Regions from separate parts of the Denitraticella aggregata genome, predicted to be linked through region 3. Evidence: predicted binding sites of a transcription regulator. Region 3 holds the regulator's gene; each other region holds the start of a gene.
What was found. The regulator sigma-54, encoded in region 3, starts transcription at its own class of promoters, with help from an activator protein. The targets are predictions, from matches to a motif close to TGGCACGCTTNCTGCTNA.
Positions count from the first base shown of each region.

Region 1: a site for sigma-54 is predicted at 2,191-2,208, ahead of ACKVEX_RS12580 (PEP-CTERM sorting domain-containing protein). Genes of this name have one in related genera too.
Region 2: a site for sigma-54 is predicted at 2,030-2,047, ahead of ACKVEX_RS07100 (flagellar hook-length control protein FliK). Genes of this name have one in related genera too.

Region 1 is NZ_JBLLNL010000010.1:57-4,947, reverse strand. Features, by position in the region: gene ACKVEX_RS12585 (monovalent cation:proton antiporter-2 (CPA2) family protein) at 1-1,359, shown strand, start outside; gene ACKVEX_RS12580 (PEP-CTERM sorting domain-containing protein) at 1,405-2,091, opposite strand; gene gshA (glutamate--cysteine ligase) at 2,431-4,011, opposite strand; gene ACKVEX_RS12570 (methyltransferase family protein) at 4,156-4,839, opposite strand.
Region 2 is NZ_JBLLNL010000004.1:120,270-125,160, reverse strand. Features, by position in the region: gene fliI (flagellar protein export ATPase FliI) at 1-1,381, shown strand, start outside; gene fliJ (flagellar export protein FliJ) at 1,482-1,937, shown strand; gene ACKVEX_RS07100 (flagellar hook-length control protein FliK) at 2,082-3,557, shown strand; gene ACKVEX_RS07095 (flagellar basal body-associated FliL family protein) at 3,654-4,196, shown strand; gene fliM (flagellar motor switch protein FliM) at 4,209-4,891, shown strand, end outside.
Region 3 is NZ_JBLLNL010000007.1:26,584-31,474, forward strand. Features, by position in the region: gene ptsN (PTS IIA-like nitrogen regulatory protein PtsN) at 1-148, opposite strand, end outside; gene hpf (ribosome hibernation-promoting factor, HPF/YfiA family) at 318-641, opposite strand; gene ACKVEX_RS09995 (RNA polymerase factor sigma-54) at 658-2,088, opposite strand; gene lptB (LPS export ABC transporter ATP-binding protein) at 2,111-2,833, opposite strand; gene recX (recombination regulator RecX) at 2,820-3,269, opposite strand; gene recA (recombinase RecA) at 3,280-4,323, opposite strand; gene ACKVEX_RS10015 (CinA family protein) at 4,398-4,891, opposite strand, start outside; gene ACKVEX_RS10020 (phosphatidylglycerophosphatase A family protein) at 4,883-4,891, opposite strand, start outside.

The DNA.
Region 1 (4,891 bases), on a different contig from region 3:
ATCGTGCTGGGCGCGTGTCTGGCGCTGTCCTCGACCGCGATCGTGATGCAGTTGCTGATCGACCGACGCGAACTGGCCTCCCCGCTCGGGCGTTCGAGCTTCTCGATCCTGCTGATGCAGGATCTGGCGGTCGTGCCCATCCTGTTCCTGGTCGGCGTGCTCGGTGCGAAGGCCGGCGGCAATGTCGGGCTTGCGCTGGCACTGGCTCTGGGCAAGGCGTTGCTGGTGATCGTCGGGATCTATCTGGGCGGACGGCTGCTGTTGCGCCCGCTGTTCAACATGGTCGCCCACTCGCGCAGCGCCGAGATGTTCATGGCCGCCACGCTGCTGATCATCATCGTCGCGGCGCTGATCACCGGCGCCACCGGGCTGTCGATGGCACTCGGCGCGTTTCTGGCCGGCCTGCTGCTCGCCGAGACCGAATTCCGGCATCAGATCGAAGTGGACATCGAGCCCTTCAAGGGCTTGTTGCTCGGCTTGTTCTTCATGTCGGTCGGCATGGGCATCGACTATCGAGTCGTGGCCGACGCAGCGGGGTGGATCTTCGCCTCGGTCATCGGCCTGTTCGTGATCAAGTCGGTCATCACCGCATCGCTGTGCCTGATCTTCGGGCTGCCGCGGCATGTGTCGCTGGAGGCTGGATTGCTGCTCGGCCAAGGCGGCGAATTCGCGTTCGTCGTGGTCGGACTGGCGATGGCGCTGGGCCTGGTCCCGCAGGACGTCGGCCAGTTCATGCTGATCGTGACCGGCCTGACGATGGTCGTGACCCCGCTGGTCGCGGCGAGCGCCAGTCGGCTGTCGACCAGAATGGAGAAGGCGCTGCGGGTCCGACCGGTCGAGGACGACGATCCCAGTCACATCGCCGAGATGCAGGGTCATGTGCTGCTGTCCGGATTCGGGCGCGTCGGCTGCCTGATCGCGCGCATTCTCGATGCCGACGGAATCCCGTTCGTCGCGGTCGACAACAGTGCGTTCAACGTCGCCGAGGCCAGGCAGATGGGCTTGCCGGTCTATTTCGGCGACGCATCGCGGATCGAATTCCTGCGTCGCGCCCACGCCGACCGGGCGAGCATGCTGGTGCTGACGATGGACGATCCGGATGCGATCGAACAGGTGGTGCGGGCGGTGCGCGCCGAGTGGCCCGAGCTGCGTATCGTCGCGCGCGCACGCGATGCCCGACATGCGGCACATCTGCTCGACCTCGGGGCGACCGAAGTCATCCAGGAAACCCTGGAGTCGGGCCTGCAGCTGGCCGGTCGCGTATTGCACCTGGCCGGAACCCCCGAAGAAGTCGCGCGACGGCGTATGGAGGTTCAGCGCGAGGATGAGATGAAGGCGCTACGGGAGCTGATCGGTTGACCGGGGGGGTGTTCTTACATCGACCCGTTTCTATCCCGGGGTGGATCAGGCTCCCCGGTGCGATCCATCAACGCGGTAAGCTCGCCGCCGCATGAACCACATGCCCAACATGCCCACTCCGAGTAACGCAAGCGTGCCGGGTTCGGGGACCTGAAATACCTCCGATTGCCTCAGCACGTCTGCCGCTTCGGCGTTTGTAAGCAAAAGGTTCTGTTCCGATTCAATGACAGGACCGCTGCTCCCCTCACCGCGCGACGATCTGTCGCCGACGGTGACCGCGACACTCATGAGTCGGATACTGCCGCCACCCACCGCGACGTCACGCATGAGCTTGAACCTGACCATACCAGTGGTGAAGTCGAAGAATGGGGTGACATCGAGATTCGTCACGTCGAAAGATGCGGCCCGCCCCGAATGTATCTCGTTTTCACCGAGAAACAGCCTGATCGTATCGTCCTGCGCCGCAGCGTTGTTCGACACCTTGAAACTCAGCGTCAACAGCGCCTGGAGGTCGCCATCCATGGCTTCCGAAAGCATGACCGAATGCGTGTAGATCTTTCCCGCGCTCGTTATGTTGGGACTGCCGGAAGACTGCGTCATCGAGACGGGCACTGCCTGAGCAGCAGTGGCCAGGACGGTCAGAATTGCGCCGAGCACGAAGGGATGGAACGCTCTGGTGCTGTCCCGCTTGGGCGATCTGAGTGAAAACCAGCCGAGAACAGTTTCAATCATATGCCATCCTTTAATATCCGGGCGCCGAAATAGGGCGTAGGGAGGGATCACCCGAAGATCGGAAGCGAATCGAAGAACCCCTGGTTGTCAGGAAACATTAACGCAAGATCCGAGCCATAAACCGTCATATCGACGCAACACATTGATCGCACTGATTTAGTGCATCATTCTCGCAACGTTCCATTTCCGATGTTTTCATACAACTGTAAAATATCCCGACACTCATTTCGGGTCGTTTTGGGCGGTACGAGAACCGAGGGCATTGGGATCACCGCGATCGCCCTGGGCAGGACCGGAGCGCGAAACGCCGGCATCAAGGTCCTGCCAGTCGATGCGTGCTTAGTCACCTGCGTCGAGCGCCGCCATGTAATGCGCGACGAAATCCGCGAATTCGCCCTGCTGCTCCTGCTCGACCTGGGATTGCGCGGCCAGTGAATCGCGCGCGGCCTGCTCGAAGGCCTGTTGCGTGGCAGGATCCAGCGGTCGTTCGCGGAACCACGCCGCATGCCGTTCGGACTGGCGCAGCGCGAAGGCACCGAAGCTGAGTCCGTCCTCGCGCATGGCGCTCAGCACGCGGGCCGACGGGGTCAGCTCCGGGTCCAGCAGTTTCGCGCGCTGCGCGGCCACGGCTTCGCGGTGCGCGTCGGTGCCCAGCGCCGCGTCCAGCAGTGCGGCGCACGGGCCGATACGCTCCAGCAGTTCCAGCCCCCAGTGCAGCAGCTCGCGCGGTTGCCCGAGTCGTTGCAGGACCAGCCCGGGCCGCCTGCCCTCCTTGACCGTCAGCGCGAAGTTGCGACCGGTCTCGCGGCACTCCTCGCCCGACATCGCCGGACTGTCCTCGAGCGCGCAGTAGAGCAGGAATGCGTCGAGGAAGCGCGCGGTGGTCAGCTCGATGCCGAGCGCCACGAAGGGGTCGATGTCCATGCAGCGCACCTCGACGTACTGCACGCCGCGCGCGCCCAGCGCCTGAATGGGTCGCTCACCCGGGTTGCTCACCCGCTTCGGGCGGATGGTCGAGTAGTACTCGTTCTCGATCTGCAGGATGCTGGTGTTGAGCTGCAGCCATTCGCCGCCGCGTCGCATGCCGATGGCCACGTACGGCGGATACGGCGTCGTGACTGCCTCGCGCAATTTGTCGAGATAACTGGGCAGACAGTTGTAGCAGGGCTGGATGCTCGCCTGCGCGCTGTTCTGGTAGCCAAGGTCGCTCATCCGCAGGCTGGTCGCCCAGGGCAGGTACAGAGTGGCCGGGTCGAACTCGTCCAGGCCGTGCACCCGGTTCGTCAGGAAGGTCGCGCACACCGCCGGGGATGCACCGAACAGGTACATCAGCAGCCAGCTGTAGCGCTGGAAATTACGGATCAGCGCGATATAGCGCGCGGACTGGTAGTCCTGTGCGGCGATGGTGTCGCCGTCGGCCTGGTGCAGCACGCGCCACAGAGACTCGTCCAGCGAGAAGTTGTAGTGGATGCCGGCGATGCACTGCATCGCCTTGCCGTAGCGCACCGCCAGCCCCTTGCGGTAGATATGCTTGATCTGGCCGATATGGCTGGGGCCGTATCGTGCGATCGGGATGTCGGCCTCGCTCGGCAGCTTGCACGGCATCGACTCGCACCACAGCATCTCGTCGCCCAGTTGCGCGTAAGCGTAGCGGTGGATCGCGTCCAGTTCGTCGAGCGCGCGCGACGGATCCTCCTGGGCTGAGGTGATGAACTCGAGCAGCGCTTCGGAATAGTCGGTGGTGATCTGCGGGTGCGTCAGCGCCGAGCCCAGAGCCGGCGGGTGCGGTGTCAGCGCGAGATAGCCAGCGGCATCGACACGCAGACTCTCCTTTTCCAGTCCATGCAGACTGTGGCGCAGCAGGTCGATGTGTTCGGCTCGTTCGAGCAAGCCCAGGCGGCGGGAAAGGGTATCGGTCAAGATTGCGATTCCTGGTTTGTTTGGGCCGAATGATAGCGGATTGCACCGCCGAAACGCGGTTGCGCGACACTGTCCGCGACGACGCCGGGGCGGCGCCTGCCTTACGATCGTGGCGCGCTGATCAGCGATTGGCTCGAACGGCCGCTACCGTCTGCGCGCGCCGTTCAAGTGCGACGCCGACTGTGTCGTGTTGACCAGCCGATCCGCCTCGGGCGCGTCGAGCACCCGCCCCGGCCAAGGGATCAAGCCGTTGACGCGGCGACGATAGCGGGCGTAAACGTCACCATGCTGCACCAGCAGCTTGCGTTCCTCGAGCAGCGACCCCAGCCACAGGTAGAGACTGATGCAGAGCGCACTGACCAGTCGCACCTCGTCCATGTCGCGCGTCCACAGCATCACCAGGGCCAGCGCGTACCATGGATGGCGGACATAGCGATGCAGCGGCGACAGCGTGAAGCGCTCGCCATCGTCGATTCCGGTCGGCCGCTCGCGCCACTGCGCGAAGCCGCTGAACACGCCGGTGTCATAGTAGCGCAACGACCAGAAGAAGCCGGCCAGAGCGGTCAGTGCGAGTCCGTCGGCCACCCACGCCCACGGCCCGGGCCAGACCCACAGCATGGGTCCGCGCCATGCGACGAGCGCCGCCAGCAGCGGCAACAGCAGCAACAATGACAGCAGGTTGAAAGCGAGACGGTAGCCGCGCAGTGCGCCGGGCCATCGATCTCCGATCCGACGCTTGACGCACGTCGACGCAAGCAGCGAATGGATCAGCGCATAAAGCGCCCATCCAAAGACGAGCGCAGCGATCTGGAGTACTGAAAGATACATGGCAGCCGATTCAGTGTGTTGCCTGGTTGGCCGCCGTCGGTACGCGGATCAG
Region 2 (4,891 bases), on a different contig from region 3:
GACCAACAGCGTCGCCCTGGCGAGCGCGGTGCAACCGTTCCAGATGTCCGGGCGCCTCACCCGGATCAACGGTCTGGTGATGGAGGCGGCCGGCATCAAGCTGCCGCTCGGCTCCGGCTGTCGCATCGCGACACTCGGCGGTGGCGAAGTCGAGGCGGAAGTGGTCGGGTTCAATGGCGACCGGCTCTACATGATGCCGACCGACGACGTGTTCGGCCTGTCGCCGGGCGCCCCGGTCTTCCCGATCGAACCCATGCCGGCCGCCCCGCGGCTGGGCGACGGCATCGAACCGCGGCGACGCACGTCCGATCGCGCCAAACATCTGCCGGTGGGCGAATCCCTGCTCGGTCGGGTGGTCGACGGCGCCGGCCGGCCGCTCGACGGTCTGGGACCGATCGAGGCCGAAACCAGCCGCTCGCTGCAGAGCCGGCCGATCAACCCGCTGGTGCGGGCACCGATCCGGCAGGTACTCGACGTGGGCATTCGCGCAATCAACGGATTGCTGACCATCGGTCGCGGGCAGCGCCTGGGCCTGTTCGCCGGATCGGGGGTCGGCAAGTCGGTGCTGATCGGCATGATGGCGCGTTACACCTCGGCCGACGTGATCGTGGTCGGCCTGATCGGCGAGCGGGGACGCGAGGTCAAGGAGTTCATCGAGGAGAACCTCGGCGACGCTGGGCGGGCCCGGTCGGTGGTGGTCGCCGCACCTGCGGACACCAGCCCGCTGATGCGTCTGCAGGGCGCCGCCTATGCAACGACGATCGCCGAGTACTTTCGCGATCAGGGCCGTCAGGTCCTGCTGATCATGGACTCGCTGACCCGCTACGCGATGGCGCAGCGCGAGATCGCGCTCGCGATCGGCGAGCCGCCGGTTACGCGCGGCTATCCGCCCAGCGTGTTCGCGCGCCTGCCCGCGCTGGTCGAGCGCGCGGGCAACGGCCGCGACGGCGGCGGGTCGATCACCGCGTTCTACACGGTGCTGGCCGAAGGCGACGACCAGCAGGATCCGATCGCCGATGCGGCCCGCGCGATCCTGGACGGTCACTTCGTGCTGTCGCGCACGCTCGCCGATCAGGGCCATTACCCTGCGATCGACATCGAACAGTCGATCTCACGCGCGATGCACAATCTGGTCAGTGCCGAGCACTTCGATGCCGTACGGCAGTTCAGGCAATTGTTTTCGCGCTACCAGCGCTCGCGCGACCTGATCGCGGTCGGCGCCTATCAACCAGGCTCGGATCCCCTCCTCGACCGGGCGGTGACGACCTACCCGGCGCTGGAGACCTATCTGCAACAGCGCATCGACGAGCGCGAGAACTTCCCGGATGCGGCCGGCAAGCTTTCGAAGCTGTTTGCCGACCTGCACTTGACCGCTGCATAATAGCGCCCAATCCTGGGAGTGCGACGCAAGCCTGTGCGGACAACCCTCGCGCGCGAAGCTTCGCATCCCAATGCAGCGGTATGGACAAGACCTCGGCCCCATGACCAGACCCTTCGTATTCAAGCCCCTGCTCGACCTCAGCAGGAATCGCCTCAATGACGCGACGCGTGACCTCGGCGAACTGATGGCCCGCGAGCAGGAGAGCGCGAAGAAGCTCGAATTGCTGCAACGCTATCGCGCCGAGTACGAGGAACGTTTTCGCGAAGCTTTGAACGACGGGATCGGCGTCGAGGCGATGCGTAACTATAGCGTGTTCATCGCGCGGATCGACGACGCGATAGACGTGCAGCGAACCCAGCTCGATCAGTCGCAGAAGAACACCAGCGCCGGCAGGCAGGCATGGATGCAGCAACGCAACAAGGTCAAGGCCTTCGACACGCTGCATGACCGCCACCGGGTGGCCGAGCACCGCCGGGAAGGCAAGGCCGAGCAATCACTGCTCGACGAGCATTCCGCGCGACGCCACCGCGAAACGCACGGGCACGGGGACACCTGAGCGTCCCAGGGACGACGGCTGCGGCGTGTCCTGGAACCCGACGGCGCCTGCCGCGCGAGACAGAGACGAGCCCATCACGGGAGTACGCTCGCTGGCACGGGGATTGCTGTTCATCCGCTGAAGACATCACCCGGAAGATCAGTCATGACCCATCCCGTTATGAATCGCGGATCCGGCGCAGCGGTGCACACCATACTGGCCGCGATCCAGCCGGCCTCGAGCAACCCCGCCGGAAGCCCCGGTTTCTCGCGAATATTCGAGCAAAGCGTTGGCAATCAGCAGCACAGCAGCGCCCCGCCCGGCCCGGACCGCAGCGCCCGCCCGGAGGCTGGACGCGGCGAGCCGGGTTCGACCGGCGATGCGCGTCGCCCCTCGGACCCGCCCGCCCGAACAGGCGCGGAACAAGCGGCTTCGCCGCAAAGCGGTTCACCGGAGGCGTCATCCGCTTCGGCCGCCCCCCACGCGTCCGGCACGAAGCGAAGCGACGCGACGCCGGCCGATGCGCAGGCAACACGAGACGGGGCGCCCGAGGTACCCGCGTCCGCCGCGCAACCGTCCGGGCAGCAGGACCTGGCGGCGGATGGCGATGCGCAGGCACCGCGAGACGAGCCACCCCAGCTACCCGCGTTCGCCGCGCAGCCGCCGACTGCCGAACTGCAGGATCCAGCCGCGGTACCCACGGCCGCAGATGACGGCGAGATCGATCCGGCAATCACGGCCGGCATTCCGGCAAACCTTGCCGCACTGACCGCCATCATTGCCGCGCTGGCCAAGGGCGCGAACAGCCAGGGTCTGCCAACCGATGTGACGACCACTGCGGACGACGGCAGCACCGACGGCATCGCCTGGAAGCCACCCGGCACCGTTCTCGCGACGCTGCTCAAGGGCGACGCGACGACGGGCGCCTCCCCCGACGGCGCGGACGACGGATCCGCGAAGGACGCCGTGGTCCGGCAATGGAAGACCGATTTCCTCCCCGGCGCCGGCGCCCCGGGTCGCAGCGTCGCGCAGGTCGCGACGACGCTGAGCGCTCAGACCGGTGCCCACGCCCAGTTACCCGGCGTGCCAGCCGCGGCACTTCAGGCGGTCGCGGCCGACGGACAGCCCGCTTCGGGCATCGCCCACACCGGCGTGATCCCGGGCCTGCGCGGCGAGCCTGCCAACATCCCGCAGCTGCAGATCCACACGCCCGCCGGCCAGCGCGCGTGGGCCGAGGATATCGGCAGCCGCATGGTGTGGCTGGTCGGCCGCGGCGAAAGTCGTGCCGAACTCGTGCTAACACCGCCGAGTCTGGGTAAACTCGGCATTTCGATACAGGTCAGTGGCGAACAGACGACTGCGCACTTCGTGACCTCGACCGCCGCTGCACGCGATGCACTCGAACAGGCCCTGCCCAGACTACGTGAATTGATGCAACAGGCAGGCATCAACCTCGGGCAGGCCGATGTCAGCACGTCGAGCGACCGGCAGGCGTCTGGCGACGAGGGCATGTCGTCGGCACGTCGCGCCTTCGGTTTGGCTCGTAACGCCGCCGGACAGGCCAATATCGCACTGCCGATGATGGGCACCGGTGACAACTGGCCGCGCGCCGGTGCGGGCGTGATCGACACGTTCGCATGATGAAGCAGCCGAATTGAGGGGGCTCTGCCTCATTATTCGCAGGTTCGCGCAGCGTGCCGGTGACGCATAATCACTCTGGGAATCCAGGAGAAATACATGGCGAAGGCCCCGGCCCCCGCGAAGACAGAACCTGCAGCGACAGCGCCCCTGAAGGGCAAGGGGAAGAAGCTCGTCATCGTCCTGCTCGTCGTCGTGCTGGTCATCGTGCTCATCGCAGGCGCGCTCGTGGTGCTGCTGCTGATGAAGCGCAGCGGGTCCGCGGACTCCGCCAGCGATGGCGCGGGTGCCGCTGTCGTCGCCGGCGTGGACCTGTCCAAACCGCCCGTCTTCCTCAGCCTCGACCCCTTCGTCGTGAACCTGTCGCCCGAGGAAGGTGACCGTTATCTGCAGGTGGTCATGGCGCTGCGGGTGCCGGACGCCAGAACCGGCGACAATCTGCGCAATTTCATGCCCGAGATCCGTCACCGCATCAATCTGTTGCTGTCCAGCAAGCTGCCGTCCGAAGTCGCGACGCTGCAGGGTCGCGAGGATCTCGCCGAACAGATCGCCAGCGAGATCAACCGCGTGCTCGGTGCGCCGCCGGGCGGGGCTGCCGGGCCGGTCCAGGCCGTGCTGTTCAACTCGTTCATCGTCCAGTAGGGGTCGCGCGCAATGTCTTCCGACTTTCTCTCCCAGGACGAAGTGGATGCCCTGCTCAAGGGCGTGTCCGGAGAGTCCGACGAGCCGGAGGAAATCGAGGACGAGAATGGTGTTCGTCCTTACAACCTGGCGACGCAGGAGCGCATCGTCCGCGGCCGCATGCCGACGATGGAACTGATCAACGAGCGCTTCGCGCGCTACCTGCGCATCGGGCTGTTCAACTACATGCATCGCAGCACCGGCGTTTCGATCGGGCCGATCAGGGTGCAGAAGTACGGGGAATTCGTCCGCAACCTGGTGGTGCCGACCAACCTCAACCTGATCCAGGTCAAACCGCTGCGCGGAACGGGGCTGGTCGTGTTCGACCCGAACCTCGTGTTCCTGGTGGTGGACAACATGTTCGGCGGAGACGGCCGCTTCCACTCGCGGGTCGAGGGGCGTGAGTTCACACCGACCGAGCAGCGCATCATCCAGGGCATGCTCGGCGTGGTCTTCACCGAATACGCTCGAGCCTGGGCGCCGGTGGTCAAGATCGAGCTCGAGTATGTGCGCTCCGAGATGAATTCGCAGTTCGCGAACATCGCCACCCCGTCCGAGGTCGTGGTGTCGACCGCATTCACGCTCGAGTTCGGTGGCTCGCAGGCGGACATGCACTTGTGCTTGCCGTATTCGATGCTCGAACCGATACGCGACCT
Region 3 (4,891 bases):
AGAACAGCGAATCGAACACGTCGCCGCGCGCGATGCCCTGGTTGTTCTCGAACATAAGTCCGGCCTGCTCGAAAACGCGCTTCTTGCTGCTGGCTTCGAGGTCGATGACGACGTTGGCGACGGGCAGGAGGTCTGCTATCAGGCTCATCTTTGAGGGATGTCCTTACGGTCCCGGCGACGCCGGAGTCGTTACGGTGAAAGATGATGGAAGGGTGCGTTTGGCACGAAACGTGCGCGATTATAAACACACCCTACGACGAAAGTACCAGTTCTTCAGTCACGAGGCCGCGATTCGCGTCCCCGGTTTCGCGACAGCGTCAGACTTCCGGAACCTGGTGCTTCAGTGCATCGTGGCCGTGATCCTGATTCTTTTGCTTGTATTTCATCACCTGACGATCGAGTTTGTCGGTCATGTCGTCGATCGCGGCATACATGTCGACATCGTCACTTTCCACGAAGAGGTCCTTGCCCCGCACGTGCAGGGTCACCTCCGCTTTCTGCTTCAGTTTCTCCACCGAGAGGATCACGTTGATGCTGGTGACGTTGTCGAAGTGACGGATGACCCGGTCGAGCTTGGTCGTGACGTATTCGCGGATGGCCGGAGTGACCTCGACGTGATGCCCGGTGATGTTGAGATTCATGATTGCTCCTTGGTTTTCAGATCGTCTTGCGCTGGCTGACCGGCGGAATATTCAGTGACTCGCGATACTTGGCTATGGTCCGCCTCGCCACCACGATACCCTGCTGGCCCAATAGTTCGGCAATCTTCGAGTCGGACACGGGTTTTTTCTTGTCCTCGGCCTCGATCAGCTGGCGAATCAGCGCCCGGATCGCCGTGGAGGAGGCCGCGCCGCCGGTATCGGTGGCCACGTGACTGCCGAAGAAATACTTGAGTTCGAACACGCCGCGCGGCGTGGACAAGAACTTTTGCGTGGTGACCCTCGAAATGGTTGATTCGTGGAGCTCGAGTTGTTCGGCGATCTCGCGCAAGGTCAGCGGACGCATCGCCACGTCTCCATATTCGAAGAACTGGCGCTGCTGGTCAACAATCGCCTGCGAAACGCGCAGAATCGTGTCGAAACGCTGCTGCACGTTCTTGATCAGCCAGCGTGCTTCCTGGAGCTGTCCGGTCAGCGCGCCGCCACTGCCGCGATGCTGCTGCAGGATACTGGCGTACAGCGCGTTGACCCGCAGGCGGGGCATCGCGTCGGCGTTGAGGTTGACGACCCATTGGCCGCGCAATTTGCGTACCACCACGTCCGGAACGACGTAACGGGTCGCCTGCGTCGAATACTGCGCCCCGGGGTGCGGGTCCAGACTGCAGATCAACGCATGGGCCGCGCGCAGTTCGTCCTCGCTGCAACCGATCACCCTGCGCAGGCGAACGAAATTGCGCTCGGCCAGCAGTTCGAGATGGCGCTCGACGATGATCTGCGCGAGATTCCGGTTCGGGTCGGCCGGCATCGCACGAAGTTGCAGGCTCAGACACTCCTGCGGGCTGCGCGCACCGATGCCGGCCGGCTCGAGGCTCTGGACCTGATGCAGCGCGATGGCGAGGTCGTCCAGGTCGACCTCGAGCTCGGGTGACAGCAATTCCAGCAAGTCTTCGAGCGTCTGATTCAGGTAACCGTCGTCGTCGATCGCTTCGATGATGAAGCGCGCCAGCGCCCGGTCCCGATCGGACAGCGGCGACATGCTGATCTGCTGGTTGAGGTGATCCCTGAGGCTGGTCTCGGCTGCCTGGATGTCCTGGAAGTCGTTGTCTTCGTCGTCACGGCTGGCGCTGCTACCCGAGGACGTGGACCAGTCCGAGTCATCCGCGAAGCTGGCTGCATCGTGTTCCTGCTCGGACTCGCCCGCCCGCTGACCATCCACACCCTCGCCGGTGCTCGTGGTGCCCGCAGACGGGGCCGGGCCTGGAGCGGACTCGTCACCGTCCTCGCGTTCCAGCATCGGGTTCTCGAGCAGGAACTTCTCGATCTCCTGATTGAGTTCGAGCGTCGATAACTGCAGCAGCCGGATCGACTGCTGCAGTTGCGGTGTCAGCGTCAGGTGCTGTGAAAGCTTGAGCTGGAGCGTGGGTTTCATGATGAGGCGACGCGAGCGGCAGTCACAGTTGGAAGTGCTCGCCGAGGTAGACCTGGCGGACCTGTTCGTTGCGGATGATCTCGTCCGGACGTCCGCTCGCCAGGACCCGCCCTTCGCTGATGATGTAGGCGCGATCGCAGATGCCGAGCGTCTCGCGCACGTTGTGATCGGTGATCAGCACGCCGATGCCGCGCTCCTTCAGGTAGCGGATGATCTTCTGGATGTCGAGCACCGCGATCGGATCGACGCCGGCGAAGGGTTCGTCGAGCAGGATCAGTCGTGGGTTGGTCGCCAGCGCACGCGCGATCTCGCAGCGCCGTCGCTCGCCGCCGGACAGGGACACCGCCGGGTTGTCGCGCAGATGTGCAATGCCGAGATCGTCGAGCAGCTCTTCCAGGCGCGTCTCGAGCTTGCCGCGCCCCAGCCCCTGCAACTCCAGCACCGCGCGCACGTTGTCCGCAACGCTGAGCTTGCGGAAGACGCTCATTTCCTGCGGCAGGTACGACAGTCCCTGGCGGGCGCGCTTGTGCACCGGCAGGTGCGTCAGGTCGATCCCATCCAGCGTGATTCCGCCCCCGTCGCTTCGGACCAGCCCGACGATCATGTAGAAACAGGTCGTCTTGCCCGCGCCGTTCGGGCCAAGCAGGCCGACCACCTCGCCTCCGTCGACCTCGAAGCCGACATCGTGGACGACAGTGCGTGACTTGTAGCGCTTCTGCAGGCCGACCACATCAAGCAGCGTCATCGGGGCGTTCTCTCAGCAATCGGGTGATGGTGGCGGTGGAAAAGCCGCGACTTTGCAGAAAGCGGGCCTGTCTTGCCCATTCCCGACGGTCGGCAGCGATCGAACCGAACCGGGTCGTCCAGACCGCGCGTGCGCGCTCGAGCTCGTCGTCCAGGGGTTCGTTCTCGAGCGCTGCATCGATCGTGTCGCGATCCAGTCCCCGCTGGGCGAGGTCGTGACGGATTCGGGCCAGCCCGAAACGGTGCGCCCTGCTCCTGAGCCAGCTCTGGGCGAAGCGCGCATCGGAGAGGAGTCCCAGGGAGGTCATGCGATCGAGGACGGCTTCGACTTCATCGGTTGTCCCGTGTGGCGCGAGCTTACGTGCCAGCTCGGCGCGCGAATGCTCCCGCCGGGCGAGAAAGCGGATCGCGCGCTCCCTGAGACTGGTTTCCGGCATCGCGCCCGGTTCAGGCCTCGCTGGCCGCAACTTCGGCCTGCGGCCGACTGACCGCCTGCATCTGGTTCAGACCGACGGCGTTGCGCACCTTGTTCTCGATCTCCCGCGCAAGCGCCGGGTTGTTGCGCAGAAACTCGCGCACGTTGTCCTTGCCCTGGCCGATCTTGTCGCCGTTGTAGGCATACCATGAACCGGACTTGTCGACGATCTTGTGCTGCACGCCCAGATCGATGATCTCGCCTTCGCGCGAGATGCCTTCGCCGTAGAGGATGTCGAAGATCGCTTCCTTGAACGGGGGGGCCACCTTGTTCTTGACCACCTTGCAGCGGGTCTCCGAACCGACGACTTCGTCGCCTTTCTTGATCGCGCCAATGCGTCGGATATCCAGCCGGACCGACGCATAGAACTTGAGCGCGTTACCGCCGGTGGTGGTCTCCGGGCTACCGAACATCACCCCGATCTTCATGCGGATCTGGTTGATGAAGATCACAAGCGTGTTGGTGCGCTTGATGTTGGCGGTCAGCTTGCGCAGTGCCTGGCTCATCAGACGGGCCTGCAGGCCGGGGAGCTGATCGCCCATCTCGCCCTCGATCTCGGCCTTGGGGGTCAGCGCCGCGACCGAGTCGATGACGACGATGTCCACGCCGCCGGAGCGAACCAGCATGTCGGAGATCTCGAGCGCCTGTTCGCCGGTGTCCGGCTGCGAGATCAGCAGGTCCTCGATATTGACGCCGAGCTTCTCGGCATAGCCGACGTCGAGTGCGTGCTCGGCGTCGATGAAGGCCGCGGTGCCGCCGAGCTTCTGCATCTCGGCGATGACCTGCAGCGTCAGCGTGGTCTTGCCGGACGACTCCGGGCCGTAGATCTCGACCACCCGTCCGCGCGGCAGGCCGCCGAGTCCGAGCGCGATATCCAGTCCGAGCGAGCCGGTGGACACCGTCTGGATGTCCCGTTCGACGTTGCCGTCACCCATGCGCATGATCGAACCCTTGCCGAACTGCTTCTCGATCTGGGATAGCGCGGCTGTCAGGGCCTTGGCCTTGTTTTCGTCCATTTCCGTTCCTTGAAAAACGAGCTGTAATTATGGCACAGAGATTGCGTGAGCGCGGTGCGCAGCCACGCCCGCGGCTATGCAATCATCGGGCCGCGAAGAAGTCTGTTCAATGTGTCGAGGGCATGGATCACCGCCTGGCGCCGCACCGCTTCGCGATCGCCGTCGAGGTGCAGGGTCCGGGTGATCGTGCCGTCGCCGTCCAGTGCCCACGCGAGGCAGACCGTCCCGACCGGCTTGCCGGGTGTCGCGCCGTCCGGCCCTGCAATGCCGGATACCGCCACGCTCGCCTGGGCGCGGCTATGGGCGAGCGCCCCCTGCGCCATCTCGGCGACCGTCTGCTCGCTGACCGCGCCACAGCGGGCAAGTGTTTCGGGTGTGACGCCCAGCATGTCCTGCTTGGCCTGGTTCGTATAGGTCACGAAGCCGCGGTCGAACCAGGCGGAACTGCCGGCGGTGGCGGTCACCGTTTCCGCGATCCAGCCTCCGGTGCAGGACTCCGCCGTGGCCAGCATCCATCCGCGCCCGCTCAGGCAATCGCCGGTTTCGCGCGACAGTGCGCTCAGTGCAT